Linked DNA regions of Azoarcus sp. KH32C. The main gene of each other region encodes a partner of the protein of the gene in region 3 in a complex. Links are inferred from orthologs where the notes say so. Each region holds a gene or a part of one and is shown on either strand. Other genes may lie near its edges. The genes, in order: secG, secA and secY.

Region 1 (9,198 bases), 970 kb from region 3 along the record:
GTTCCTGACGGACACCATGTGGACGCCGCTTTTTGCTGAGCCGCGCTATGGCATTCTCCCGCTGCTGTCCGGGACGCTGACGACGTCGATGGTCGCGCTGCTCGTCGCGATTCCCCTTGGTACGACGATCGCAATCTATCTGTCGGAGTTTGCCAAGCCTGCCGTTCGTGAGATCGTCAAGCCTTTCCTTGAGTTGCTCGGCAGCATCCCGACGATCATTTACGGCTATTTTGCGCTTGTCGTCGTCATCCCGATGTTGCAGCTGTTGATTCAGGATCTTGCCGGATTCAACATGCTCGGCGCCGGCATCGTCATGGGTATTGCCATCATTCCCTACGTCAGTTCCCTCGCCGAGGACGCCATGCGCGCAGTGCCGATGAGCATGCGCGAAGGTTCCTACGCAATGGGTGCGACGAAGCTCCAGACCGCCCTCCGTGTTGTTCTTCCTGCTGCGCTGTCCGGCATCCTTTCCGCCTACATCCTCGGCATTTCCCGTGCCGTGGGTGAAACGATGATCGTCGCGGTGGCTGCAGGAATGCAGCCGAATTTCACGATCAATCCGCTGGAGTCGGCGCAAACCATTTCGGCTTACATCGTTCAGGTCGCTCTTGGGGACTTGCCCCATGGATCGATCGGCTACCAGTCGATTTTCGCAGCAGGTCTGAGCCTGATGCTGATGACGCTGGCACTCAATCTTGTCGGCCACATTTTGCGCCGCCGCTTCCGCGAGGCCTACTGAGGAGGCGACATGAATTTTGCTGAAATTTCGCTTATCAGGCGCATTATTCGGCGCAACAAGCGCTGGGACATCGTGTTCGCGGTTGCCGGCTTTCTTGCGCTAATGCTGGGTGTGCTGACGTTTGTGGGACTGTTTGCCCAGATGGCCTACGCTGGTTGGGATCGCCTGACCCCGGAGTTCTTCACCAACTTCCCGTCCCGGCGGGCGTCTCAGGCAGGCATCCTGTCTGCGTGGGTCGGATCGCTGCTGGTGATGCTCGTCACGGCCATTTCCGCTGTCCCGCTGGGCGTGGCGGCAGGCGTCTACCTCGAAGAATACGCACGGAAGAACATCGTCACGGACATCATCGAAATCAATGTCACCAATCTCGCAGGCGTACCGTCCATCGTTTACGGACTGCTCGCCCTCGGGGTGTTCGTTTACGGATTCGGGTTTGGTCAAAGCATCCTCTCTGCGGGGCTGACGCTCGGTTTGCTGATCCTTCCCGTCGTTGTCGTCGCGACCCGCGAAGCGATCCGGGGCATTCCGCAGCATATTCGGGAAGCCGCCTACGGCCTCGGTGCGACGCGCTGGCAGGTGACCCGCGACCATATCGTGCCTTATTCGCTGCCGGGCATCCTCACCGGCGTAATCATCGGCATGTCGCGTGCCATCGGTGAGACTGCTCCGATCATTACGATCGGCGCCCTGACGTTTATCGCGTTTCTACCCGAGGCCCCGATCGGCCCGGACTTCCCTTGGATCAACTTCGCTTGGTTGAAGTCCGGTTTTACGGTCATGCCGATCCAGATGTTCAACTGGACGTCGAGGCCGGAAGAGGCATTCCAGCAAAATGCGGCAGCAGCAGGCTTCATCCTGGTCTTGATGACCTTGGCGATGAATGCAGTGTCGATCTGGATCCGTTATCGCTTGCGTAAGGACATCAAATGGTGAGCAGCGTGGAAGAGCAAGTTGGCAAGCCGACCGGTGGTGCAGGGAGAGGTGGCAATGTGCGTGGGTCGATAGGGCAGCCTTCGGTAGCCAACGCTGCCCGGGAGAAGGTGCTGCCCGTCAAAGCGATCGTGGAGGATTTTAGCTTCTATTACAGTGACTTCAAGGCGCTCAAATCGATCTCGCTTCCCGTGTTCGAGAAGCGAGTCACGGCCCTGATCGGCCCGTCGGGATGCGGCAAGTCGACTCTGTTACGATCCTTCAATCGCATGCACGACCTTTATCCGGGCAATCGGTACGAAGGCGTGATTCGCCTGCACCCGGACAACACGAATTTGCTTGACGCCGCCGTCGATCCGATCGAAGTGCGTATGCGAATCGGGATGGTGTTCCAGAAGCCGAATCCGTTCCCGAAGTCGATCTACGAGAACGTCGCCTACGGTCTCAGAATCCGGGGAGAGCGTAGTAAATCCGCAATCGATGACCGCGTTCAGGAAGCGCTGAAGGGTGCGGCCCTGTGGACTGAGGTGGAGCGCCGCCTCCATGAGCCCGCAACCGCCCTGTCTGGCGGCCAGCAGCAGCGCTTGTGCATCGCGCGTTGTCTGGCGACCGATCCGGAAGTGCTGCTCTTCGACGAACCGACGTCCGCGCTCGATCCCATCGCTACCGCAAGTATCGAAGACCTCATTCACGAGCTGCGCGAAAAGGTCACGATCCTCATCGTCACCCACAACATGCAGCAGGCCGCTCGCGTGTCGGACTTCACTGCATACATGTATCTCGGTGAGCTGATGGAGTTCGGGGAAACCAGTCAGATTTTTGTGAATCCTCGCCGGAAAGAAACGGAAGACTATATTACCGGTCGCTTCGGCTAATCGGCGCCACGGCTGTTCAATGCCGGCTGCCGAAGGTGATGCTAGCGCGTTGGATGTCGAACCCTACGTCTCCTGTGGCGGGAGGAGCTCAGCCTCTTCCCGCTGCGACGCTTGCACTGCAAGAGTGTGAGTGGCTGCATGGCTTTTGCCGAAATCCACGCCTCAGGATAGAATAAAAGAATTTGCTGGGGCTAAGGGATGAAGGGCAAGCTTGTCGTCGGCAATTGGAAGATGAACGGCGACCGAAGCGGCAACCGCTCATTGCTGGAGCAGATTGTCGGCGCGATGCCTTCAGGGCTTGCATGTGCCGTCAGCGTGCCGTTCCCGTTTCTGGAGCAGGCCGAAGGACTGCTGGAAGGAAGTGGGATTGCGCTTGCGGCACAGAACGTTAGTGAGTTCAGCGGTGGAGCGTACACCGGTGAGGTCAGTTGTTCGATGCTCGCCGATTTTTCGGTGAAGTACGTCATCGTTGGGCATTCTGAGCGGCGTAGCATGTTTGGTGAGAGCGACGAAGTCGTGGCGCGCAAGGCGCTCGCCGTTGTTCGTTCCGGTTTGACGCCAATTATTTGCGTCGGGGAGACTTTGGGCGAGCGCGACGCGGGTGCGGTCGAAGCCGTTCTTATGCGCCAACTGGATGCCGTCCGTGCGGCTCTTGATCCGGAGCTGTTGCAAAAAGTGGTCATCGCATATGAGCCAGTCTGGGCAATTGGGACGGGAAGGGCGGCTTCCGGCGACCAAATTCAAGACGTTCTCGCCTTTATTCGTCGTTGGCTTGCTGCTCACGTGCATGATGCATCCAGTATCGCCATTCTCTATGGTGGGAGCGTCAAAGCCGACGGTGCGGGCGCTTTGTTCAGATTGCCCGATGTCGATGGCGGATTGATTGGCGGAGCTTCTCTCGACGCGTCTCAGTTTCTTGAAATCTGCAGGGCGGCTGCGGGCGCCTCGCAACGGGTGGTCGATTAAATAAGGATTTGTAATGGGTAATTATATTTTTTCAATCGTGTTGACGATCCACGTGCTGGTAGGCCTAGGTGTTATTGGGCTTGTGCTGATGCAGCATGGCAAGGGAGCTGATGCGGGTGCGGCATTCGGTAGTGGTGCTTCAGGAAGTGTGTTTGGTGCTTCAGGGTCCGCTAACTTCCTCAGTCGAACCACTGCGGTCCTCGCGGCCGTGTTCTTCATGACGAGTTTGGGTCTCAGCTATCTGGCAAGCAGTAAGCCGAAGCAGCAGCCGACGAGCATCATGCAGGGTGTTGCACCGGCGCCCGCGCCGGCTGCCGGCGAGGCTCCATCGAGCGAAAGCGGTCAGGATTCGAAGGCTCAGTCGATTCCAAAGTAAGCACACTTTTGCCTTTGCGCAGCGCGGAAAAAGTCGTATAATTTTCGAGCTGTAACGAACGACGTGCCGACGTGGTGAAATTGGTAGACACGCCATCTTGAGGGGGTGGTGGCGCAAGCCGTGTGAGTTCGAGTCTCACCGTCGGCACCAGCATATCTGAATCGCCCGCGCATGCGGGCGTTTTCATGCCGAGAGGCAGGAAGTAAAACTAAAACAAACCGACAATTGACGGGGTGTCACGCAATGCTGGAAAACTACTTTCCTGTTCTGATGTTCATCCTCGTGGGTCTTGGTGTGGGCATAGTGCCTCTCATTCTTGGGCGCGTTCTTGCGCCCTATCGCCCGGATAGCGAAAAGCTGTCTCCGTACGAGTGCGGTTTCGAGGCGTTCGAAGACGCGCGCATGAAGTTCGACGTGCGCTATTACCTCATCGCGATTCTTTTCATTCTGTTCGATCTCGAGATCGCCTTTCTGTTTCCGTGGGCGACAGTCTTCCAGGAATTCATTGCGGCCGGTCAGGTCGCCTGGTTCGTATTCGGTTCGGTAATGGTTTTTCTTGCCGTTCTGGTTATCGGCTATATCGTCGAGTGGAAAAACGGTGCGCTCGACTGGGAGTGATGCATGAGTATTGAGGGCGTCTTTCGCGAAGGATTTGTCACTACATCCCTGGATGCAGTGATTAACTGGACGCGTACTGGCTCGCTGTGGCCAATGACTTTCGGTCTTGCGTGCTGTGCGGTCGAAATGATTCATGCAGGCTGTTCGCGTTATGATCTTGACCGTTTCGGCGTTGTCTTCCGGCCCAGTCCGCGTCAGTCCGATCTGATGATCGTAGCAGGCACGCTCTGTAACAAGATGGCGCCTGCATTGCGCAAGGTTTACGAGCAGATGGCGGAACCCCGTTGGGTGATCTCGATGGGCTCCTGCGCCAATGGTGGCGGCTATTACCACTACTCGTATTCGGTGGTTCGGGGCTGCGACCGGATCGTTCCGGTTGATGTCTATGTGCCGGGCTGCCCCCCGACGGCCGAAGCGCTGCTCTACGGCATTATCCAGCTGCAAAACAAGATCAAGCGCACGAACACCATAGCGCGGTGATGGGTGGATTTATGAGTGCGAAGCTAGAACGTCTCGGTCAGGTCCTTCAGGAAGTCTTTGGTGACCGGCTGCGCTCCCTTGTTCTCGATCGCGGTGAAGTCACGATCGAGGTGTCTGCCGGTGATTATCTTGCCGTTGCGCAGGAGCTGAAGAATCATCCGGAGCTCGCCTTCGAGCAGCTGGTCGATCTCTCTGGTCTGGATTATTCCGCTTACGGAAATGCGCCTTGGGAAGGTCGGCGTTTTGCCGCGGCTGCGCATTTGCTCTCGGTTTCCAAGAACTGGCGCGTGCGTTTGCGTGCCTTTGCCGACGAAGACGAGTTTCCCGTGCTGGAGTCACTAGTCGGTATCTGGCCCAGTGCGAACTGGTATGAGCGCGAAACCTTCGATTTGTACGGCATCATGTTCAGCGGTCACCCCGATCTGCGTCGGATCTTGACGGACTATGGTTTCGTCGGTCATCCGTTCCGCAAGGATTTTCCGATTTCTGGTTACGTGGAAATGCGTTACGACCCTGAGCAGGGGCGTGTCGTTTATCAGCCTGTGACGATCGAGCCGCGTGAAAACACGCCGCGCATTGTTCGCGAAGACAATTACGGGGATGTCGGCCATGGCTGAGATTCGCAATTACACCATCAACTTTGGTCCGCAGCACCCGTCCGCGCACGGCGTGCTCCGTCTGGTGCTGGAACTCGATGGCGAAGTCGTCGAGCGTGCAGACCCGCATATCGGGCTGCTGCATCGTGGTACCGAAAAACTCGCCGAGACGCGTACCTGGATCCAGTCGGTCCCGTATATGGATCGACTCGACTACGTCTCGATGATGTGCAACGAGCACGCCTATTGCATGGCAATCGAGAAATTGCTCGGTCTCGAGGTGCCAATCCGCGCGCAATACATTCGCGTGATGTTCGATGAAATCACGCGGATCCTGAATCACCTTCTCGGTATCGGTACGCACGCGCTCGATATCGGTGCGATGACGATGGTGCTTTACACCTTCCGCGAGCGCGAGGATCTGCTCGACGTGTACGAGGCCGTTTCCGGGGCGCGTTTGCATGCCGCTTATTACCGGCCGGGCGGTGTATATCGCGATTTGCCGGACCGCATGCCGCAGTATCAGGTCAACAAGTTCAAGAACGCGAAGACGGTTCAAGAACTCAATGAAAGCCGGCAGGGTTCCATGCTGGATTTTCTTGAGGACTTCACCAACCGTTTCGACGGCTATTGCGACGAGTATGAAACTCTGCTCACCGACAACCGGATCTGGAAGCAGCGTACGGTCGGGATCGGTGTCGTTTCGCCGGAGCAGGCGAAGGCGCTCGGTTTCACCGGAGTCATGCTTCGGGGTTCGGGCGTGGCCTGGGATCTGCGTCGCAAGCAGCCGTACGAAGTTTACGATCAGGTAGATTTCGATGTGCCCCTCGGCAAAAACGGGGACTGCTACGACCGCTATCTGTGCCGTATGGAAGAGATGCGTCAATCGAACCGCATCATCAAGCAATGCATCGCTTGGTTGCGCGCGAATCCCGGGCCGGTTATTGCCGATAATCACAAGGTTGCACCGCCGCCGCGCGAACGCATGAAAGCCAACATGGAAGAGCTGATTCACCACTTCAAGCTCTTCACCGAAGGGATGCATGTGCCGAAGGGCGAGGTCTATTCGGCAGTGGAGCATCCGAAGGGTGAATTCGGTGTTTATGCGGTTTCCGATGGCGCGAACAAGCCGTATCGCCTGAAGTTGCGTGCGCCTGGATTTGCGCACCTGGCAGCGATGGACGAAATGGCACGGGGCCACATGATCGCCGACGTGGTCGCCATCATCGGAACGATGGATATCGTGTTCGGCGAAATCGATCGCTGAACGCAGCGAACTTAAGAACATCGGCAGGCAACGCGGGAAGACGAGTACGAAATGCTGAGTCAGGAATCGCTACAACAGATTGATCGCGAGATCGCCAAGTATCCACCGGATCAAAAGCAGTCTGCGTGCATGTCAGCGCTGCGCATTGCGCAGGTCGAAAAAGGCTGGCTTCCGAAGGACGTCATCGAATTTGTCGCCGGGTATCTCGGGATGCCTGCGATTGCTGCGTTCGAAGTCGCCAGTTTCTACAACATGTACGACCTCGAACCCGTCGGCCGCCACAAGATCACGGTGTGCACCAATTTGCCCTGTGCGCTATCGGGCGGGGTGCATGCGGCAACGTATCTCAAGGAAAAGCTGGGTATCGATTTCAACGAGACGACGGCCGACGGCATGTTTACGCTGAAAGAAGGCGAGTGCATGGGGGCCTGTGGCGATGCGCCGGTGTTGCTGGTCAATAACCATCGCATGTGCAGCTGGATGACTAAGGAAAAGATCGACCAGATGCTGGCGGAGCTGGAAAGCAAATGAGCGCAGGCGGACTGATTCTCGCCGGACTGGACGGCGATCGTACTTGGGGGCTTCAGGATTATGTTGCGCGCGGGGGCTATTCGGCGCTGCGCAAGATAATCGACGAAAAGATTGCGCCGGAAGCCATCATTGCGGAACTGAAGGCGTCGTCGCTGCGCGGGCGCGGTGGCGCCGGGTTTCCCACCGGCCTCAAGTGGAGCTTCATGCCGCGTTCCTTCCCCGGGGCGAAGTACCTTTGCTGTAACTCCGACGAAGGTGAACCGGGCACGTTCAAGGACCGAGATATCCTGCGCTACAACCCCCATACGGTTATCGAGGGGATGACGATCGCGGCCTATGCAATGGGCTGCGAGCGCGGATACAACTACATTCACGGCGAAATTTTCGAAGTTTACCAACGCTTCGAAGAGGCGCTCGCTGAGGCGCGCGAAGCCGGGTTGCTCGGAAAGAATATCCTGGGTTCCGAATTCTCCTTTGATCTGTTTGCACACCACGGTTACGGCGCATATATCTGCGGCGAAGAAACCGCGTTGCTGGAGTCGATCGAAGGCAAGAAGGGACAGCCGCGATTCAAGCCCCCGTTCCCCGCGAGCTATGGTCTGTATGGCAAGCCGACCACGATCAACAACACCGAGACTTTTGCGTCGGTGCCGTTCATCGTGAATATGGGTGGCGAAGGCTTCCTGAATCTCGGCAAGCCGAATAACGGCGGTACCAAGCTTTTCTCCGTTTCCGGTCACGTCAATCGACCCGGGAATTACGAAGTGGCGATGGGTACTCCCTTTGCCGAGCTGCTCGAAATGGCAGGCGGCATGCGTGGCGGCCGCAAGTTGAAGGCGGTCATTCCCGGTGGTTCGTCTGCGCCCGTGGTTCCCGGTAGCGTCATGATGGACTGTACGATGGACTACGACTCGATCTCGAAAGCTGGGTCGATGCTTGGCTCCGGAGCGGTCATCGTCATGGACGAGACCACCTGCATGGTGAAGGCGCTCGAACGGCTGTCGTATTTCTACTTCGAAGAATCCTGCGGACAATGTACGCCTTGCCGTGAGGGCACCGGCTGGCTGTACCGCGTCGTCCATCGGATCGAGAACGGTCTTGGCCGTTCCGACGATCTGGATCTTCTGAATTCCGTTACTGGAAACATCATGGGTCGCACGATTTGCGCGCTCGGTGACGCTGCGTCGATGCCCGTCCAGAGCTTCGTGAAGCATTTCGGCGACGAATTCCAGTACCACATCGAAAACAAGAAATGTCTAGTGCCTCCCGAAGTTCAACATTCGGGCAGCCAAATCTACGTGAGACCGTGATGCTAGAGATCGAAATCGACGGCAAGCAGGTGACGGTCGAGGATGGCAGCACCATCATGGATGCTGCTACCAAGACCGGTGCTTTCATCCCGCACTTCTGTTATCACAAGAAACTCTCGATTGCCGCCAATTGCCGTATGTGCTTGGTGCAGGTTGAGAAGGCGCCGAAGCCGCTGCCGGCCTGCGCGACCCCCGTCACCAATGGCATGAAGGTCTGGACGAGGTCGGAACAGGCGATCAAGGCACAAAAGGGCGTCATGGAGTTTCTGCTGGTCAACCATCCGCTCGACTGTCCGATCTGTGACCAAGGTGGTGAGTGCCAGCTTCAGGATTTGGCAGTTGGCTACGGTGGCAGCCAGTCGCGTTACCAGGAAGAGAAGCGCGTCGTTCTCAGTAAGAACTTGGGGCCGCTCGTCGCCACGGACATGACTCGCTGCATCAATTGCACGCGCTGTGTTCGTTTCACGACAGAAATCGCCGGTGAAATGGAACTGGGCCAGGCGTTTCGCG
Region 2 (9,675 bases), 280 kb from region 3 along the record:
CGCAACGTAATGATCTATTTCGACACCGAAACCAAGCGCAAGGTCGTCAACAACATGATTCCGAACCTGAAGAACGGAGGCTATTTCATCGTCGGGCATTCGGAATCGCTCAATGGCGTGACCGACCGGCTCAGGGCCGTCCGCCCGACGGTCTATCAGAATCCCGTCTGATTCACGCAACATGAGCCCGTCCGCCCGCCCGCCTGCTGCGATTCAGGTCATGGTCATTGACCAGTCCGCCGTCGTGCGTCAGGGACTTGCCGAAATGATCGCGCGCGCGGGCGATGTGGAGTTGATCGCCACCGCATCGTCGCCCCAGTTCGCGATGGACAAACTACGACGGCGCTGGCCCGACGTCATCATCCTCGACATCGATACGCCACGCGCCGACGGCCTGGGTTTCCTGCGCAGGCTCATGTCGGAGCGTCCAACGCCAATCATCGTTTATTCGTCCCTGGTCGAACATGACCATCCGGCCGCCATGCAAGCGCTGGACGCAGGCGCGCTTTCCATCATGGCCAAACCGCGATCCGGTCTGAAGGATTTCATCATCAAGGCGGCCGATGACATCATTGCCGAAATTCGTGCTGCTGCCCGCGCCAATCCGCGCCTGTTGAAGCCCGCCCTTGCATCCCTCGAGCCGAAGTTCAGCGCTGACGCCGTCATCCCCGCGCAGACGGCTGCCGTGCCATCACGAACCACCGACAAGATCATTGCGCTCGGCACTTCGACCGGCGGCACGCAAGCACTGGAAGCGGTGCTGACACGCTTACCTGCCAACATCGCCGGCATCGTCATCGTCCAACACATGCCGGAGCGATTCACCGCGATGTTTGCTGAACGCCTGGACGAGCTTTGCATGGTCAGCGTCCGTGAAGCGCGCCACAACGACCGCGTCGTGCCTGGACAGGCCCTGATCGCACCCGGCGGGCGTCACATGATGCTCAAGCGCTGCGGAACCCAATACCATGTGGACATCCTCGACGGCCCGCCCGTGAATCGCCACAAACCGTCGGTCGATGTGTTGTTCCGGTCGGTCGCCCAGTCTGCCGGCCCCAATGCGCTCGGAGTCATCATGACGGGCATGGGCGACGACGGCGCCCGGGGTCTGTCGGAGATGCGACGCGCCGGCGCTGCAACCATCGCGCAGGACGAAGCCTCGTCGGTGGTATTCGGCATGCCGAAGGAGGCGATTCGTCTCGGGGCCGCCGAATCCGTGCTGCCCCTTGACTGCATTCCCTCCGCCTTGGTCGGTTTCAGTAGCGACGGCACGCACTGAAGACGCAACATGGATATCAACGACGACCACCTTCCGCTCACCGCCGGGCAACAGTCCAGGGCGGATGGCGATGACCGCTCCGCATTGTGCCCATCGGACGCAATGCCCCCGACAGGCACGAACGAGGCATACGAGGCCGGGCAAGCGAATTTTCTGGTAAGCCGGATGAGGAGAATGCCGACACGCATCCGAAGCTTTCGTCAAGCCAGGCAATCCGCACGCTCATCATGGCTGCTTACCGGCATCATCCTCATCGAGCTGATCATCGCCATCGTCGTCGGAGGGATACTGATCGACGAATGCGCCCAGGTCGAAGAGCGCGCGGTGCAGGCGACCCGTAACGATGCCCTGGCTCTCGAAAGAGAGCTTGCTGCGATCGTTCGCTCCTGCGACATTATGCTGGGCACCGTGATCGACGAATATCACCGCCAACTCGCGAGCGGCGGGGTCGACGCGGTGCGCCTCAACCAGTTCATCGCCGTACAGGCGGCCCGTCTTCCCGAAGCCGAAGGCGTGAGAGTGACCGACTCTGCGGGTACGATCCGATACGGCAGCGACGTTCCGGCTGGCGCACGCATCAATCTCTCGGACCGTACGCAGTTCCGCAGCCTGGCGGCGCAGGAGCAGGACGGCCTCGTCATTTCGCGTCCCCAGCGTACGCGCATCGACCAGCGATGGCAGGTGATGCTGGCGCGCGGGGCGAAGAATCCCGATGGAAGCTTCGCCGGCATGGCCTTCGTTTCGGTCCCCGTCGAGAATCTGACCCAGACCCTCGCGCAGATCGCCGTCCCGGAGGGCGGAGCTATCACATTGCGCGGCGCGGACCTCGGCATCATCGCCCGCTACCCCGATCCGGACAACGGAGACGACGTCGTTGGCCAATCGATGGTGGCGAAACCCTTCACCAACCTGCTCAAGACCGGCGCCGATGCCGGAACCTTCCGCGCGTCCACACCGCTCGATCGTATCGAAAGGCTGACCTCGTTCAGGAAAGTCGCCGGCTATCCCCTCTACCTGACGGTCGGCCGGGCGGAAGAGGAGTATCTGCGGAGTTGGAGGACGTGGGCCACCGTCACCGCGGGGGCGATTGCGCTGTTCGCCGCGATGACGACGGGTCTTGCCCTCGTCGCACATCGCACCCGCCGACGCCTCGCGCACGCCAGTCAAGAAATCCGGCGCCTGGCCCACACCGATTTCGTCAGCGAATTGATGAACCGGCGTGCGCTCCTGGAAACCGCCGAACTCGAACTGGCGCGCGCGCGGCGATACGGAAAGCCACTGTCGCTGCTCGTCTTGGACATCGACCACTTCAAGTCCATCAACGACACGCTTGGGCACTATGCAGGGGACAAGGCGCTGCACCAGTTCGCCGCCCGGGTCCGCCACGCCCTGCGGGAAGTCGACCTGCTCGGCCGCTGGAGCGGGGGCGAATTCGTCGCTGTACTGCCTGAAACCGACGTGACCCACGCTCGCGAGGTGGCCGAACGTGTCCGGCACACGGTGGCCGCCACCGAACTCGCACTCGATGGCACGCCACCGCTGAAGCTGACCGTCTCGATCGGGATCGCGACCCTCGCAGCCCCCGACGAGGCCTTCGAGACGATCATCGCGCGCGCCGACACAGCATTGCGGGAAGCCAAGAACGCTGGCCGCAACCGCGTCTGCGGCTGACCGCGCCAAGCAAAGGCGAGCTTGCCCGGCGCTGCCAGTGAAGCATCAACTCCGGTAGTCGGCGTTGATCTTCACGTAGTCGTACGAGAAATCGCAGGTCCAGATCGTCGCGCGCTCCTGCCCGCGGCCCAGATCGACGCGAACGGTGATTTCTGCGGCCTTCATGACCCGCGCGCCGGCTTCCTCGCGATAACTCGCGGCGCGCCCGCCGTTTTCGGCCACGAGCACCTCCTCGTCGGCAGTTCCCAGCCACACACGCAAGCGGCCCACGTCGAGGTCGTCGATGCCTGCATAGCCGATCGCGGCCAGGATGCGTCCGAGGTTCGGATCCGACGCGAAGAAGGCGGTCTTGACCAGCGGCGAATGCCCAATCGCGTACCCGACCTTGCGGCACTCCTCCCGCGACGCGCCCCCTTCGATCGCGATGGTCATGAATTTGGTCGCGCCTTCGCCATCCCGCACGATCGCCTGCGCAAGCCGGATCGACACGTCGACGACGGCCTCGCGCAAGGCGCGATACTCGGCACTGATCGGATCCACGATCTCGGCATTGCCGGCCCGGCCCGTGGCGATCACGATGAAAGAATCGTTGGTCGACGTGTCGCCGTCCACGGTGATGCTGTTGAACGAAAGATCGGCCGCTTCGCGTGTCACGGCATCCAGCAGGACTTGCGAGACCGCGGCGTCGCAGGCCACGAAGCCGAGCATCGTCGCCATGTTCGGCTTGATCATGCCCGCGCCCTTGCTGATTCCGGTCAGCGTGACGGTCTTGCCGCCGATCTCGACGGTGCGCGACACGGCCTTCGCAACCGTATCGGTCGTCATGATGCCGTGCGCCGCCTCGAACCAACCGTCCTCGCGGAGATTCGCCTTCGCACCGGGCAGACCCGCAATGATGCGTTCCACAGGCAGCGGCTCGAGAATGACCCCGGTCGAGAATGGCAGGACCTGGTTCGAGCGAATGCCCATCGCGCCGGCAACCGCTTCGCAGGTCGCATTGGCTTTCGCGAGCCCCTCTTCCCCGGTGCCGGCATTCGCGACGCCGGTGTTGATCACCAGCGCGCGGATGTCGCCGGCCGGCAGATGCTTCTTGCACACCTGCACCGGCGCGGCGCAAAAACGGTTCTGAGTGAACACGCCCGACACGCGGCTCCCCTCCGCCACTTCGATCAGCGTCAGGTCGCGCCGATTGAGTTTTCGGATAGCCGCTTCGGTGACACCGAGACGCACGCCGGGAACGGCCTTGAGCTCGGAGGGCTGCGGCGTGGAGAGGTTAACGGGCATGGCATTTCTCCATCAGGGGTTAAAGGGCGACATTCGCCGCTCAGTGTGAGGTGATTGTTCCAGAACGCAAATCGGGGCTGGGTGGTCCGAAGCGCGCGCCTACTGCCCCGGACGCTTCGTGGCGACTGCGGCGACCGCCAGCGACACCTGCTGGACGAAGAGCTGCATCGCCTCGAAGGCTTCGTCGTCGATCGCAGACGCGGGATTCAGCCGATCGGCGTAGAACAGGCCGATCGCGCGCCCCTGCACCACGATCGGAGCAACGCACGCGAGCGTGGTGTTCGTGACGAGCTGCAACCGATCCAGTTTCATCCCGGGCGGATTATTGCCGGGAGCGAAGCGCATCGGGCGCGGACTGCGAAAGAACTCGTTCACCAGGTCGCCCGGAGTTGCGTCGAGGGAAAAGATGAAACGCTGCTTCAGGCCCTCCGCCCCCTTGCCCAATGCCACCTTCCCGATCAGCTGCTGGCGATTCTGCGACAGCAGCGCGAACAGGACCCGGTCGAAGCCGACGCCGCGGTAGATCCCTTCGAGGACGAGTTGCAGGATTTCGTTGAGGCCAGCCCGCGCCGCGATACGCCCGGAAATTTCGCGCAGAATCTTGAGCTGGAGCTGCGGGTCGGGTTCAAGCAGGCTCTGCGCCGGGTCTTCCGCTTCCTCCTCCTCGAGCGGAATGCCTTCGGGGGATGCCTGCGGAATCTGTCGGCCAGCCTCAGGAGCGCCGAAATAAGCGGCAATGCGCTTGGCCTCGGCGCTGTTGGCTGCGAGTTCCTCGCGCATCGTTTCCGGCGTGGTCCCGACGAAGGTTGCGAGCTCGCCGATCAGGCGCCGCGTGCCGGGCGAATCCCAGCCGCCTTCCGCCTCGGTCGCCAGGCGCTCGCCATACAAGATGGCCTGCTCTGTCGGCCCGATCCGACTCTTCCCTTCGAGGACCGACTGGAGCAAAGGCCCGAGCTTCCACTCCTTCACGAGGCTTTGCGACAACTGGCGCAAACGAAAGCCCAGCACATTCAGCTGCGCCTCTTCCGCCGTATGGGCGCCTGCCCGCATCGCCGCATCGAGACGCTGCGCCGCCTTGCCGCCGAAGCACCAGAAGGCCATCTCGCCGACACGCGACAACAGCGCCGCAATGAACACTTCCTCGCTGCGTGGGTCGCGCCGCATCGCAGCCAGCGAGCGCGCCTGAACTGCCGAGTGAAAGCCGCGCGCCATCTCGTTCAGCAGCCGATCGCGCATGCCGCCGGCGAGCAGCGCGTCGATGACCCGGATCGCAACCGCGATCTCGGCTACGGCGTTGAACCCGAGCACTACGATTGCGCGGCTGATCGTGCTGACCGGTTGGTGGGTCGGGTTGTACAGCGGGCTGTTCGCAAGCTTCAGGACGCGCGCGGTCATTGCGACGTCCTGCAGGATCGCCTGTGCGAGGCGGCCGGTGGTCGATTTTTCGTCGTCAGTGACCGAATGGATGAGTTCGATGGTCACCCCGAGAGCAGGCATCTCCTGGTCCCGGATATGAGCCACCCACTCGCCCAGCGCGCGCGGCTCGCGTGCCGGGCCCGGGGTCTCCGGGACCCCGAGCTCGAGTTCGGGAAAGAGGGCGGGCGACGCCGGGCGACGCCCCTGCGGCTCAGACGGACCAGCCATGATGCGGACGTACCCGTCCCGGCTCGCCCGCGACTGGCTGCCGCAGGCTCACCCATTCATTGCCGATACCTGCCCGTCCCATCCCCATCAATTCAGTTTACCGTGGCAATGCTTGTACTTCTTCCCCGACCCGCAGGGGCAGGGATCGTTGCGGCCCACCTTCGGCCCGGCCTGTACGCTCACGCCGACATCGGCAGCCACCGCCGCGGCAGCTCCCAGCGCTTCGTCGTAGTCAGCGTGGTGGTACTGCACGTTGTCCAGCGCCGGCTCTTCCATCGTATCGAGCTGGGACTCGGCGCGCACCTGGACCGTCATCAGGAGCTTGGAAACGTCGCCCCTCACGGTATCGAGCAGGCCCTCGAACAGTTCGAACGATTCGCGCTTGTATTCCTGCTTGGGGTTTTTCTGCGCATAACCGCGCAGGTGAATGCCCTGGCGCAGGTGGTCGAGCGCAGCCAGATGCTCCCGCCAATGCGTATCCAGGCTCTGCAGCATCACGTCGCGCTCGAACTTGTGCCAGGCATCCAGATCGACCTGAGCCACCTTCGCCGCGTACATCTCGTCGGCGGTCGCGACGATGCGCTGCAGGATACTTTCGTCGTCGAGACTCGGTTCGGCCTTCAGCCACTCGCCGACCGGCACGCGCAGCTGGTATTCCGACGCCAGCGCGAGCTCCAGGCCCGGGATGTCCCACTGGTCCTCGACGCTGTCGGCCGGCACGTAGATGCGGAACGCGTCCTGCAGCACGCCGTGGCGCATGGCCTGGATCGTTTCGGAGATGTCCTCGCTCTCCAGCAGCTCGTTGCGTTGCTGGTAGATCACCTTGCGCTGGTCGTTGGCGACGTCGTCGTATTCGAGCAGCTGCTTGCGGATGTCGAAGTTGCGCTGCTCGACCTTGCGCTGCGCGGACTCGAGCGACCGCGTGACCATGCCGTGCTCGATCGCCTCGCCTTCCGGCATCTTCAGCCGCACCATGATGGCGTTCAGGCGCTCGCCGGCGAAGATCTTCATGAGCGGATCTTCCAGCGACAGGTAGAAGCGCGAGCTCCCGGGGTCGCCCTGGCGGCCGGCGCGGCCGCGCAGCTGGTTGTCGATACGCCGCGACTCGTGGCGCTCGGTGCCGACGATATGCAGGCCGCCTGCCGCGAGCACCTTCTCGTGCAACCCTTTCCATTCCGTGCGCATCGCGGAGATGCGAGCCTCCTTCGTCGCCCCGTCGAGCTCGGCGTTGTCGCGGATCGCTGCGATCTGCTTCTCGATGCTGCCGCCGAGCACGATGTCGGTACCGCGACCGGCCATGTTGGTCGCGATCGTGATCACGCCCGGGCGTCCTGCCTGCGCGACGACTTCAGCTTCACGATCGTGCTGCTTGGCGTTGAGCAGCTGGTGCGGCAGCTTCGCCTGCTGAAGCATTGCCGACAGGAACTCGTTGATCTCGATCGAGGTGGTGCCGACCAGCACCGGCTGGCCGCGCTCGACGCAAGCGCGGATGTCGGCGATCACGGCATCCCACTTTTCCTTCGCCGTGCGATAGACCTTGTCGTTCTCGTCCCTGCGCTGCATCGGACGGTTGGTCGGGATGACGACGGTTTCCAGACCGTAGATCTGGTGGAACTCGTAGGCTTCGGTATCGGCGGTACCCGTCATGCCGGAGAGCTTGCCGTACATGCGGAAGTAATTCTGGAAGGTGATCGAGGCGAGCGTCTGGTTCTCGGCCTGGATGCGCACGCCTTCCTTCGCTTCGACCGCCTGGTGCAGACCGTCGGACCAGCGGCGGCCGGCCATCAGACGGCCGGTGAATTCGTCGACGATGACGACTTCGTTATCCTGCACGACGTAGTGCTGATCCTTGAAGAACAGCGCATGCGCGCGCAGCGCCGCGTAGAGGTGATGGACCAGCAGGATGTTGCCCGGATCGTACAGGCTCGTTCCTTCGGCGAGCAGGCCCATGCGGGTCAGGATCTGCTCGGAGTTCTCATGCCCCTGCTCGGTCAGCAACACCTGACGCGCCTTGAGATCGACCGTGTAGTCGCCGGGCTTGGTGACGTTGTCGCCCTCGCCTTCCTGCAGCGTCAGCATCGGCGCAACCTGGTTCAGCTTCAGGTAGAGCTCGGTGTGATCTTCAGCCTGGCCGGAGATGATCAGCGGGGTACGCGCCTCGTCGATGAGGATCGAGTCCACTTCGTCGACGATGGCGTAGTTGAGCGCGCGCTGAACCCGTTCGCTGGTCGAATAGACCATGTTGTCGCGCAGGTAGTCGAAACCGAACTCGTTGTTCGTACCGTAGGTGATGTCGGCAGCGTAAGCAGCCTGCTTCTCGTCATGCTGCATGCGCGAGAGGTTGCAGCCGGTGGTCAGGCCCAGGAAGCCGTAGATGCGCCCCATCCATTCCGCGTCGCGGCTGGCCAGGTAGTCGTTGACCGTCACGACGTGGACGCCCTTGCCGGCGAGCGCGTTCAGGTAGGCCGGCAGGGTGGCGACCAGGGTCTTGCCCTCGCCGGTCCGCATTTCCGCGATCTTGCCGTTGTGCAGGACCATGCCGCCGATGAGCTGGACGTCGAAATGGCGCATGCCATGCACGCGCTTTCCGGCCTCCCGCACGACCGCGAAGGCCTCCGGCAGAAGGCTGTCGAGGGACTCGCCGTTCGCGACGCGCTGCTTGAACTCGGCGGTCTTGCCCCGCAGGGCCTCGTCCGACAGGGCTGAAATTTCCGGCTCGAGCGCGTTGATCGCCCGGACGGTCTGGGAATACTGACGGACAAGGCGGTCGTTGCGACTACCGAAGATTTTCTTGAGCAGGCCGGAAATCATGAGAAATTTTTGGGTTCGATTCGGCAAAGCGGGAAGTTTAGCATGCCGAGGGCAAGCCCCTGAGTGCCGTGCAGGCAAGGGAGAATTGCAGGCTCACCGTAACTGCGGAGATGGCGCGCTTGCTCTGCCTGCCGCCACCCCCTACCATCGCTTACCGACCCCCGATTTGTCCCCATGACCCAGCTCATCAACCGCTACCTCGGCAGTGGCGACTCACTCGCGCGATTGCAGGACCACGCCGCACGCCTGATGCGCCTTCAGAACGTGCTCGCACAGCACCTGCCGCCGGCGCTCGCGGCGGCTTGCTCGGTCGCGAACCTCAAGAGTGGCACGCTGGTGCTGCTCGCCGACGGAGGGGCCGTGGCGGCCCGCCTCAAGCAGATGGCCCCGACGCTGACCGCGCAATTCGCCGCCACCGGCGTACCCGTAACGGCCATCCAGGTGAAAGTGAAGGTCAATGAGGCGCCCGAGCCCGCACGGCGGGTCACCTCCCGCAGCTTGTCGGAGAGCGGAGCGCGCAGCCTGACGGATTTTTCGGCATCCTTGCCCGCCGATTCGCCGCTACGCGAGGCGCTGGAACGGCTCGTGTCACGCAGCCGCCGCGACGAAAAGGCCTAGACGAAGGGCACGAAGACCCGTTCGAGTGCGAACAGCGCGAGGTAGACGAAGATCACCACGACCGCCGCGCGAAAGAATTTCCACGCCCACGCCCGGTAGCGGACATTGCCCGTAAACATCCAGGCAATGACTGATCCGCCGATGCCGATCGCCGCCAGCACCATGAAAATGCGGATGACCAGCATCTGGCGCGTCAGGAAACGGTTGCGAGGGCGAACTGGTGGGTCACGGCCGCAGGCGTCGCAGCATCCTGTTCGAAGGTGACGATTTCCCAGGCGGACTGGTCTTCGAGCAGCACGCGCAGAATCTGGTTGTTGAGCGCGTGACCGGACTTGTGCGCGTTGTAGCTCGCGAGCAAGGGGTGACCG
Region 3 (9,160 bases):
TGTCAGATACGACGCTTTTTCGGCGGACGGCAGCCGTTATGCGGAATCGGCGTGATGTCGGTAATGCTGGAGATCTTCATACCCAGCGCATTGAGCGCGCGCACGGCAGATTCGCGACCGGGACCCGGCCCCTTGATGCGCACTTCCAGATTCTTGACACCGCATTCCTGAGCGGCCTTGCCGGCAGCCTCGGCGGCGACCTGCGCGGCAAACGGAGTGCTCTTGCGCGAGCCCTTGAAGCCCGCACCACCCGAGGTTGCCCACGACAGAGCGTTGCCCTGGCGATCGGTAATCGTAATGATCGTATTGTTGAAGCTCGCGTGCACGTGGGCGATGCCCTCGGCAACGTTCTTCTTAACCTTTTTGCGAACTTTCGCAGCAGTCTTAGCCATTATCAGTCCCTATCACTTCTTGCCGGCGATGGCCTTGCGCGGTCCCTTGCGGGTACGTGCATTGGTACGGGTACGCTGACCGCGGACAGGCAGACCACGACGGTGACGGACACCGCGGTAGCAACCCAAGTCCATCAGGCGCTTGATGTTCATCGTCACTTCACGACGGAGGTCACCCTCCACGACGAACTTGGCGACCTCATCGCGCAGCCGTTCCATATCCGACTCGGTGAGGTCCTTCACCTTGGCAGAGCGAGCCACGTTGGCAGAATCACAAATATTCTGAGCACGCGAACGGCCAATTCCATAGATGGCGGTCAGCGCAATCTCGGCATGCTTGTGGTTGGGAATGTTTACCCCAGCAATACGGGCCATTCGATTACCCCAAAAAGCGAAACATTAAATATTAATCCTCGAGCGCCCTAAGATCAACCCTGGCGCTGCTTGTGCCGCGGATCTGCGCAGATGACGCGGACCACACCCTTGCGACGCACGATCTTGCAGTTGCGGCACAGCCGCTTAACCGAAGCCTGAACTCTCATTTTGTTGCTCCTGTTTCTTGATTACTTGGTCCGGAAAACGATCCGGGCCTTGGTCAGGTCGTAGGGCGTCAGCTGCACAGTGACCTTGTCACCGGGAAGAATCCGGATGTAGTGCATCCGCATCTTCCCCGAGATGTACCCGAGGACCATGTGTCCGTTTTCGAGCCGGACGCGAAACGTTGCATTGGGAAGGTTCTCTGTGACCTCGCCCTGCATCTCGATAACGTCTTCCTTCGCCATAGCTTACCTGGTCGGAAGCCCCGCCCCCTTGAAGTTCGCCTTCTTGAGCAGGCTCTCGTACTGATGTGACATGACGTACGCCTGGACCTGCGACATAAAGTCCATCGTCACAACCACCAGGATCAGCAGTGAGGTGCCTCCGAAATAGAACGGCACGTTCCACTTCAAGATTAACAACTCAGGCAGCAGGCACACCAGCGTGATGTATCCGGCACCCACCAGCGTCAGCCGCGTCAGGATCTTGTCGATGTATCGGGCCGTCTGATCGCCGGGACGAATCCCGGGAACGAACGCTCCGCTCTTCTTCAGATTATCCGCCGTCTCCCGCGCATTGAACACGAGCGCCGTATAGAAGAAACAGAAGAAGATAATCGCCGCGGCATACAACATGACGTAGATCGGCTGCCCCGGCGCGAGCGTCGAGGACAGATCTCGTAACCAGCGCATGCTCTCCGACGCGCCGAACCATTGTCCCAACGTCGCCGGGAACAGGATGATGCTCGACGCGAAGATCGGCGGGATGACCCCCGACATGTTCAACTTCAATGGCAGATGCGAACTCTGGCCGCCGTAGATCTTGTTGCCGACCTGCCGCTTGGCATAGTTCACCAGGATCTTCCGCTGACCCCGCTCGACAAAGACGACGAAACCCGTCACCAGCACGACCAGCACACAGATCAGCAGCGCTGTGAAGGGATGCATCGCGCCGGTCCGCACCAGCTCGAACAACTTCGCAATCGAGCTCGGCAAGCCGGCTGCAATACCTGCGAAGATGATCAGCGAGATGCCGTTCCCAAGGCCGCGCTCGGTGATCTGCTCACCCAGCCACATCAGGAACATGGTCCCGGTAACAAGCGTCGCCACGGTTACGAAGCGGAACAGGAAGCCCGGATCGAGCACCAGCCCAGCCTGCCCTTCGAGCGCGATCGCGATGCCGAGGGACTGCGCAAACGCCAGTGCAACCGTGCCGTAACGGGTGTACTTCGTGATCTGGCGCCTGCCGGCCTCGCCCTCTTTCTTGAGCGCCTCGAGCTGCGGAATCGCAACCGTCATCAACTGCATGATGATCGATGCAGAGATATACGGCATGATCCCCAGGGCGAAAATCGTAAAGCGCGACAACGCCCCGCCGGAGAACAGATTGAAGACACCAAGGATGCCGCCTGCCTGCGACTGGAACAGCTCGGCCAGTCGCTGCGGATCGATCCCGGGCACCGGAATATGACCTCCGATACGATAGACGATCAGAGCGCCGACCAAGAACATCAGCCGGCGCTTCAGATCGCCGAAGCGACCGGGGGTTCCCAACGTGGCAGCAGAAGTGGCCACAGCCCTGTCCTTCGCCTTACTCGGCAGCCACGGAACCACCGGCTGCCTGAATGGCAGCCAAGGCACCCTTCGTCGCACCGACGCCGCGCAAGGTCACTTTCCGGGCGATTGCGCCGGACAGAACGACCTTTGCCGACAGCGTATCCGCAGGGACCAGTCCGGCCTGCTTCAACACCAGCAGATCGACGTCGTCGACGGGCAGCTTGTCGAGTTCCGACAGACGCACTTCGGCGTTACGACTACCGGTCAGCGACACGAAGCCGCGCTTCGGCAGACGACGCTGCAGCGGCATTTGACCGCCTTCGAAACCGACCTTGTGGAAGCCTCCGGCGCGGGACTTCTGGCCCTTGTGACCGCGACCGCAGGTCTTGCCCAGGCCGCTGCCGATACCACGGCCGACGCGCTTGGCAGTAAACTTTGCGCCAGCAGCGGGTTTGATCGTATTGAGTCGCATATCAGCCCTCACACTTCACGAGGTACGACACCTTGTTCACCATGCCGCGAACTTCCGGGGTGTCCTGGAGTTCGACGGTGTGATTCAGGCGACGCAGCCCCAGACCGCGCACCGTCGCACGGTGCGATTGCTTGGTACCGATCACGCTTTTCACCAGCGTGACCTTGATCGTCTTCTCGGCCATGGCTTACCCCAGAATCTCTTCGACGCTCTTGCCGCGCTTCGCTGCGATTTCTGCAGGCGTATTGACGGCCAGCAGACCATTCAGCGTGGCGCGCACGACGTTGTAAGGATTGGCCGAACCGATGCACTTGCAGGTGACGTCGGTCACGCCCATCACTTCGAACACGGCACGCATCGGGCCGCCGGCAATGATGCCGGTACCGCTCGGAGCGGGCTGCATCAGCACCGAAGAGGCGCCGTGCTTGCCGACCACGGCATGGTGCAGGGTGCCGTTCTTCAGTGACACCTTGACCATCTTGCGGCGCGCTTCATCCATCGCCTTCTGGACGGCGACCGGCACTTCGCGGGACTTGCCCTTGCCCATGCCGATACCGCCGTCGCCATCACCCACCACGGTCAGCGCAGCGAAACCGAGGATACGGCCGCCCTTCACCACCTTGGTGACGCGATTGATGGCAACCATCTTCTCGCGAAGGCCGTCGTCACGCTCCTCCGAAGCCTGCGGACGCTTGCTTTGTTGCTTAGCCATACGAATCCTCGCTTAGAACTTGAGTCCGCCTTCGCGGGCAGCCTCGGCCAGCGCCTGAACGCGACCGTGATATTGGAAGCCGGCGCGATCGAACGCGACCGTCTCGATACCAGCCGCCTTCGCGCGCTCGGCAATCAGCTTGCCGACGAGCTGTGCCGCAGCCTTGTTGCCGCCGTGCGAAAGCTGCGAGCGCACATCAGCCTCGAGCGTCGATGCCGAAGCGAGCACACGCGACCCGCAACCAGCGATCACCTGGGCGTAGATATGCGAATTGGAACGAAACACGGTCAAGCGAACCGCCTTCAGTTCCGCGATTTTGGCTCGGGTTTTACGAGCACGACGCAGACGAACGTCTTTCTTGTTCATATCAAACCGCCCTTACTTCTTCTTGGTTTCCTTGAGCACAACCACTTCGTCCGAATAACGGACGCCCTTGCCCTTATACGGCTCGGGTTCGCGGTATGCACGCACCTCGGCTGCGACCTGGCCGACCAACTGCTTGTCGATGCCCTTGATCACGATTTCGGTCTGCGTCGGGGTCTCGACCTTGATACCCGCAGGCATCTGATGGACCACCGGATGCGAGAAACCAAGGGTCAGGTTCAGCTTGTCGCCCTGAGCCTGGGCGCGATAACCGACGCCCACCAGGGTCAGCTTGCGCTCGAAGCCCTTCGTCACGCCGGCCACCATGTTGTTAACGAGCGCGCGAACGGTACCGGACATCGCACGACCATTGGGCGCACCGGGAACCGCGGCAAACACGAGCGCATCGCCTTCGCGCTGAACTGATACGTCGCCACCGACGAATCGCGTCAGCGTACCGAGCGGTCCCTTGACGGCGACTTCGCCGGCACCGATGGTCACTTCGACGCCCGCGGGGACGGCAACCGGATTCTTAGCTACACGAGACATGAAATCCCCCTTACGCGACGTAGCAGATGACTTCGCCGCCGACGCGACCCGAACGGGCAGCACGGTCGGTCATCACGCCACGGGGAGTCGACACGATCGCGACACCCAGACCGTTCATCACACGCGGCAGATCGTCGCTACCCTTGTAAACGCGCAGACCGGGACGGCTGACGCGCTCGAGGCGCTCGATGACCGGGCGACCGGCGTAATACTTCAGCACCACGTCGAGTTCGGGCTTGCCGCCAGCTTCACGGACGCCAAACGACTCGATGTAACCTTCATCTTGCAGCACCTTGGCAATCGCAACCTTCAGCTTCGAGCTCGGCATCGAGACGCTAGCCTTTTGAGCCTGCTGACCATTGCGGATGCGGGTCAGCATATCGGCGATAGGATCGGACATACTCATCTGCTAATCTCCTTACCAGCTCGCCTTGGTCATGCCGGGCACTTCGCCACGGAACGCCAGGTCACGCAGCTTGTTGCGGCACAGGCCGAACTTGCGGAACACGCCACGCGGACGACCGGTCAGCTCGCAGCGACGACGCTCGCGAACGGGACTTGCATTGCGCGGCAGCTGCTGCAGCTTCAGACGCGCAGCCATGCGCTCTTCTTCAGGCAACTTGAAATCGTTGATCTGAGCGATCAGCGCGGCACGCTTGGCGGCGAACTTCTCGACCGTCTTGCGGCGCTTCTCTTCTCGATTGATCAGAGCCAGTTTTGCCATAACACCCTCAATTCTTGAACGGGAACTTGAACGCAGCGAGCAGAGCCCGAGCTTCCTGATCGGTCTTCGCGGTCGTCGTGATGCTGATATTCATACCGCGCAGCGCGTCGATCTTGTCGTACTCGATCTCGGGGAAAATGATCTGCTCTTTGACGCCCAGGTTGTAGTTGCCGCGGCCATCGAAACCCTTGCCGGCAATCCCGCGAAAGTCGCGAATACGCGGCATCGCGATCGTCACCAAGCGATCAAGGAATTCATACATCGTCGCACCGCGCAACGTCACCATGCAGCCGATCGGATAACCGTCACGAATCTTGAAACCCGCGATCGACTTGCGAGCCTTCGTAACCACCGGCTTCTGACCAGCGATCTTCTGCATGTCGCCAACGGCATGCTCGAGAATCTTCTTGTCACCCACCGCCTCGCCGACACCCATGTTCAGAGTGATCTTGGTGATGCGGGGCACTTCCATAACCGACTTGTAGCCGAACTGCTTCAGCAGATCCGGAGCAATCGATTCCTTGTAGTACTGTTGCAAGCGCGCCATTGCCACTCCTTACGCGTCGATCAGTTCGCCATTGGACTTGAAGAAGCGCACCTTGCGACCATCTTCAAGCACCCGAATCCCAACGCGATCGCCTTTCTGCGATGCGGGATTGAACAGCGCAACATTCGAGATGTGCAGCGGCATTTCCTTCTCAACGATGCCACCGACCTCGCCCTTCAGCGGATTCGGACGCACGTGCTTCTTGGCGCGATTCACGCCTTCGACGACGATACGCTCTTCACCGACGCGACCCAGCACAACACCGCGACGACCACGGTCCTTGCCGGCCAGGACGACTACCTCATCACCTTTGCGGATCTTGTTCATCTCGACAACTCCTTAGAGCACTTCAGGCGCCAGCGAGACGATCTTCATGAACCGCTCGGTACGCAGCTCGCGCGTCACCGGCCCAAAAATGCGGGTGCCGATCGGCTCGAGCTTGTTGTTCAGCAGAACGGCCGCATTGCCATCGAAGCGCAGCAGCGAACCGTCGGGGCGACGAACGCCCTTCGCGGTGCGCACGACGACCGCATTGTAAATATCGCCCTTCTTGACGCGACCACGCGGCGCGGCGTCCTTCACGGCAACCTTGATGATGTCACCAACGCTGGCATACCGACGCTTGGAACCGCCAAGCACCTTGATGCACATCACCGAACGCGCGCCGGTGTTATCGGCGACGTCCAGAATGGACTGCATTTGAATCATGAATTTATCTCCAACTTGCCCCGCTACCGCGGTCAGTCTTGGAACCCGTTCGGGTGGGAAGCTCCGAGGAGCGAGAAGCAAAGAGTATAAACTATAACAGCTTGGCAGTTACCTGCCAAGCTGTTCTATGCGATTTCCGACTGACCTCAGATTTCGCGAGCCTTCTCGAGCACCTTGGCGACGCGCCAAGACTTGGTCTTCGAGATCGGACGGCATTCCTCGATCTCAACCAAGTCGCCCGCCGCAGCAAGACCGCCCTCGACATGAGCGTGATACTTCGCCGAACGCGTGATCACCTTGCCGTACAGCTCATGCTTGACACGACGCTCGACGAGCACGGTGACCGTGTTCTGCATCTTGTCGCTGACCACACGGCCGACGAACACCCGCCGGACCTTTTGCTTTTCTTCGCTCATTTCTGCACCGCCTTTTCACGCAGAACGGTACGCACGCGCGCGATGTCGCGACGGACCTTTCCGAGTTGGCTCGTGTTGCCGAGCTGCTGCGTCGCCAGTTGCATGCGCAGCGAGAACTGCGCCTTCAGCAGTTCGAGCAACTCTTGATTCAATTCACCGGCGCTCTTCGCGCGGAGTTCACTCGCTTTCATGTTTACCCCAACTGACGGTGAACAAACACGGTCTCGAGCGGCAGCTTCGCAGCAGCCAGTCGGAACGCCTCGCGCGCGAGCGCTTCGTCGACACCATCCATCTCATACAGAACCTTGCCCGGCTGGATTTCGGCGACCCAGTACTCCGGGTTGCCCTTACCGTTACCCATCCGCACTTCGGCAGGCTTCTTGGAAATCGGCTTGTCCGGGAAAATCCGGATCCAGATCCGACCACCGCGCTTGATGTGACGGGTCATCGCACGACGCGCCGACTCGATCTGACGCGCGGTCAGACGACCACGACCAACCGCCTTGAGCCCGAACTCGCCGAAGCTGACCTTCGCACCGCGCGTTGCCACGCCGGTGTTCCGGCCCTTCTGCTCCTTACGATACTTCCTTCTCGACGGCTGCAGCATCGTCTACTCCCGCTTTTCTGGTCCGCTTTCCGCCCTTGTCGGCATCGGCTTGATCGGCACCGGCACGACGCGCCGGACGCTTGGCGCCACGGTTGTCACCGGCATCATTGCGAGGCGCGCGACGGCCGCGGCGAGCCTCGTTTTCATTCTCGACGACGGCCGGACGTTCGTTCCGACCGAGCATGTCGCCCTTGTACACCCACACCTTGATGCCGATCACGCCATAGGTCGTGCTGGCTTCGGAGACACCGTAGTCGATATCTGCGCGCAGAGTGTGCAGCGGCACGCGACCTTCGCGATACCACTCAGTACGGGCGATTTCGGCGCCGTTCAGACGACCCGAGCTCATGATCTTGATACCCTGAGCGCCCAGACGCATCGCGTTCTGCATCGCGCGCTTCATCGCACGACGGAACATGATCCGCTTTTCGAGCTGCTGGGCGATCGAGTCGGCGATCAGCTTGGCATCGAGCTCAGGTTTGCGCACTTCTTCGATATTGACGTGCACCGGCACGCCCATGATCTTCTGAAGCTCGCGCTTGAGCAGTTCGATGTCCTCACCCTTCTTACCAATCACCACACCGGGACGGGCACTGAAAAGGGTGATGCGGGCGTTCTTTGCAGGACGCTCGATAACGACACGACCCACTGAGGCGTGCGATAGCTTCTTCTTCAAGAAGTCGCGAACCTTGATGTCCTCATGCAGCATCTTGGAGTAATCCTGGCTCGAGGCGAACCAGCGCGAACTCCAGTCACGGGTGACCGCCAGACGGAATCCGGTCGGATGAATTTTCTGACCCATATTTACCCCTTATTCCCCGACAGTCACGTAGACGTGGCAGGTCGGCTTCAGGATGCGGTTACCGCGACCCTTCGCGCGCGCCGTGAAGCGCTTGAGCGACGTGCCTTCCTCGACATAGATCGTCTTAACCTTCAGCGTGTCGATGTCGGCACCGTCGTTGTGCTCGGCATTAGCAATCGCCGACTCCACAACCTTACGGATGATCTGAGCACCCTTCTTCGGGCTGAAGGCGAGAATATTGAGCGCCTGATCAACCGGCTTGCCCCGCACGAGGTCCGCCACAAGCCGACCCTTCTGGGCCGACAGGCGAACGCCCCGCAGAATTGCTTTGGTTTCCATGTTCGCTCCTTACCTCTTCGCCTTCTTGCTCGCGGCGTGACCCTTGAAAGTACGGGTCAGCGCGAATTCGCCAAGCTTGTGACCGACCATGTTCTCCGAAACGAACACAGGGACATGCTGCCGACCATTGTGCACGGCGATCGTCAGACCGACGAAATCCGGCAGCACGGTCGAACGACGCGACCAGGTCTTGATCGGGCGCTTGTCGTTGCTCACGCGAGCGGCATCAACCTTCTTGAGCAGGTGCGCGTCGACAAACGGGCCTTTTTTAATAGAACGTGCCATCTGTTACCCCTTAACGCTTGTGACGACGCTGCACGATCATGTTATCGGTGCGCTTGTTGCTGCGCGTACGATAACCCTTGGTCGGCTGACCCCACGGGCTGCGCGGCACGCCACCTTCACCGGTACGGCCTTCGCCGCCGCCGTGCGGGTG

The links.
Region 1: secY (region 3) and secG share a complex: the UniProt entries of both Escherichia coli proteins name them as parts of the sec protein translocase complex. The link is inferred for Azoarcus sp. KH32C from one-to-one orthologs.
Region 2: the proteins of secY (region 3) and secA are in contact, whole or in part, in a crystal structure (PDB 3DIN), measured with the Thermotoga maritima proteins. The link is inferred for Azoarcus sp. KH32C from one-to-one orthologs. Residues at the interface, in WP_004081795.1 of Thermotoga maritima: Glu108, Gly109, Glu110, Glu111, Ala236, Glu237, Arg238, Arg239, Ile240, Thr241, Ile242, Gln243, Tyr244, Ala245, Arg246, Arg247, Val248, Thr249, Gly250, Arg251, Arg252, Val253, Tyr254, Gly256, Ala257, Ser258, Thr259, Tyr260, Leu261, Pro262; in WP_004082002.1 of Thermotoga maritima: Glu261, Ala262, Arg263, Lys300, Ala301, Arg302, Thr303, Ile304, Ile305, Leu323, Tyr324, Asp325, Pro326, Val329, Ser330, Tyr333, Ile336, Lys340, Phe345, Val349, Glu363, Phe364, Tyr374, Ser375, Gly376, Gly377, Glu393, Ile395, Thr482, Ser483.

What each region holds. Positions count from the first base shown.
Region 1 is NC_020516.1:3,437,320-3,446,517, reverse strand. The notes cover bases 2,426-5,204. They hold secG (preprotein translocase subunit SecG), read left to right. Parts: upstream 2,426-3,523; coding sequence 3,524-3,886; downstream 3,887-5,204. Other genes in these bases: AZKH_RS15160 (NADH-quinone oxidoreductase subunit C), read left to right, coding at 4,996-5,204; AZKH_RS27310 (NADH-quinone oxidoreductase subunit B family protein), read left to right, coding at 4,508-4,984; ndhC (NADH-quinone oxidoreductase subunit A), read left to right, coding at 4,130-4,504; tpiA (triose-phosphate isomerase), read left to right, coding at 2,743-3,510; pstB (phosphate ABC transporter ATP-binding protein PstB), read left to right, coding at 2,426-2,544. In the rest of the region: phosphate ABC transporter permease subunit PstC, read left to right, coding at 1-739; phosphate ABC transporter permease PstA, read left to right, coding at 749-1,672; more of pstB, read left to right, coding at 1,666-2,425; more of AZKH_RS15160, read left to right, coding at 5,205-5,601; AZKH_RS15155 (NADH-quinone oxidoreductase subunit D), read left to right, coding at 5,594-6,847; NADH-quinone oxidoreductase subunit NuoE, read left to right, coding at 6,899-7,378; NADH-quinone oxidoreductase subunit NuoF, read left to right, coding at 7,375-8,688; NADH-quinone oxidoreductase subunit NuoG, read left to right, coding at 8,688-9,198. UniProt on the Escherichia coli protein: Subunit of the protein translocation channel SecYEG. Overexpression of some hybrid proteins has been thought to jam the protein secretion apparatus resulting in cell death; while this may be true it also results in FtsH-mediated degradation of SecY.
Region 2 is NC_020516.1:4,119,952-4,129,626, forward strand. The notes cover bases 5,766-9,021. They hold secA (preprotein translocase subunit SecA), read right to left. Parts: upstream 8,690-9,021; coding sequence 5,966-8,689; downstream 5,766-5,965. Other genes in these bases: AZKH_RS18415 (HDOD domain-containing protein), read right to left, coding at 5,766-5,878; AZKH_RS18425 (DUF721 domain-containing protein), read left to right, coding at 8,864-9,021. In the rest of the region: AZKH_RS18395 (protein-glutamate O-methyltransferase CheR), read left to right, coding at 1-171; AZKH_RS18400 (chemotaxis response regulator protein-glutamate methylesterase), read left to right, coding at 182-1,279; AZKH_RS18405 (sensor domain-containing diguanylate cyclase), read left to right, coding at 1,454-2,950; bifunctional glutamate N-acetyltransferase/amino-acid acetyltransferase ArgJ, read right to left, coding at 2,996-4,234; more of AZKH_RS18415, read right to left, coding at 4,334-5,765; more of AZKH_RS18425, read left to right, coding at 9,022-9,307; AZKH_RS18430 (hypothetical protein), read right to left, coding at 9,304-9,492; lpxC (UDP-3-O-acyl-N-acetylglucosamine deacetylase), read right to left, coding at 9,501-9,675. UniProt on the Escherichia coli protein: Required for protein export, interacts with the SecYEG preprotein conducting channel.
Region 3 is NC_020516.1:4,410,330-4,419,489, forward strand. Bases 310-3,235 are described here. They hold secY (preprotein translocase subunit SecY), read right to left. Parts: upstream 2,441-3,235; coding sequence 1,178-2,440; downstream 310-1,177. Other genes in these bases: rpsK (30S ribosomal protein S11), read right to left, coding at 310-392; rpsM (30S ribosomal protein S13), read right to left, coding at 405-767; rpmJ (50S ribosomal protein L36), read right to left, coding at 821-934; infA (translation initiation factor IF-1), read right to left, coding at 956-1,174; rplO (50S ribosomal protein L15), read right to left, coding at 2,520-2,957. Outside these bases: more of rpsK, read right to left, coding at 3-309; more of rpsE, read right to left, coding at 3,236-3,669; rplR (50S ribosomal protein L18), read right to left, coding at 3,682-4,035; rplF (50S ribosomal protein L6), read right to left, coding at 4,048-4,581; rpsH (30S ribosomal protein S8), read right to left, coding at 4,592-4,987; rpsN (30S ribosomal protein S14), read right to left, coding at 5,000-5,305; rplE (50S ribosomal protein L5), read right to left, coding at 5,313-5,852; rplX (50S ribosomal protein L24), read right to left, coding at 5,862-6,179; rplN (50S ribosomal protein L14), read right to left, coding at 6,192-6,560; rpsQ (30S ribosomal protein S17), read right to left, coding at 6,707-6,976; rpmC (50S ribosomal protein L29), read right to left, coding at 6,973-7,167; rplP (50S ribosomal protein L16), read right to left, coding at 7,170-7,583; rpsC (30S ribosomal protein S3), read right to left, coding at 7,552-8,385; rplV (50S ribosomal protein L22), read right to left, coding at 8,395-8,724; rpsS (30S ribosomal protein S19), read right to left, coding at 8,734-9,009; rplB (50S ribosomal protein L2), read right to left, coding at 9,020-9,160. UniProt on the Escherichia coli protein: The central subunit of the protein translocation channel SecYEG. Consists of two halves formed by TMs 1-5 and 6-10.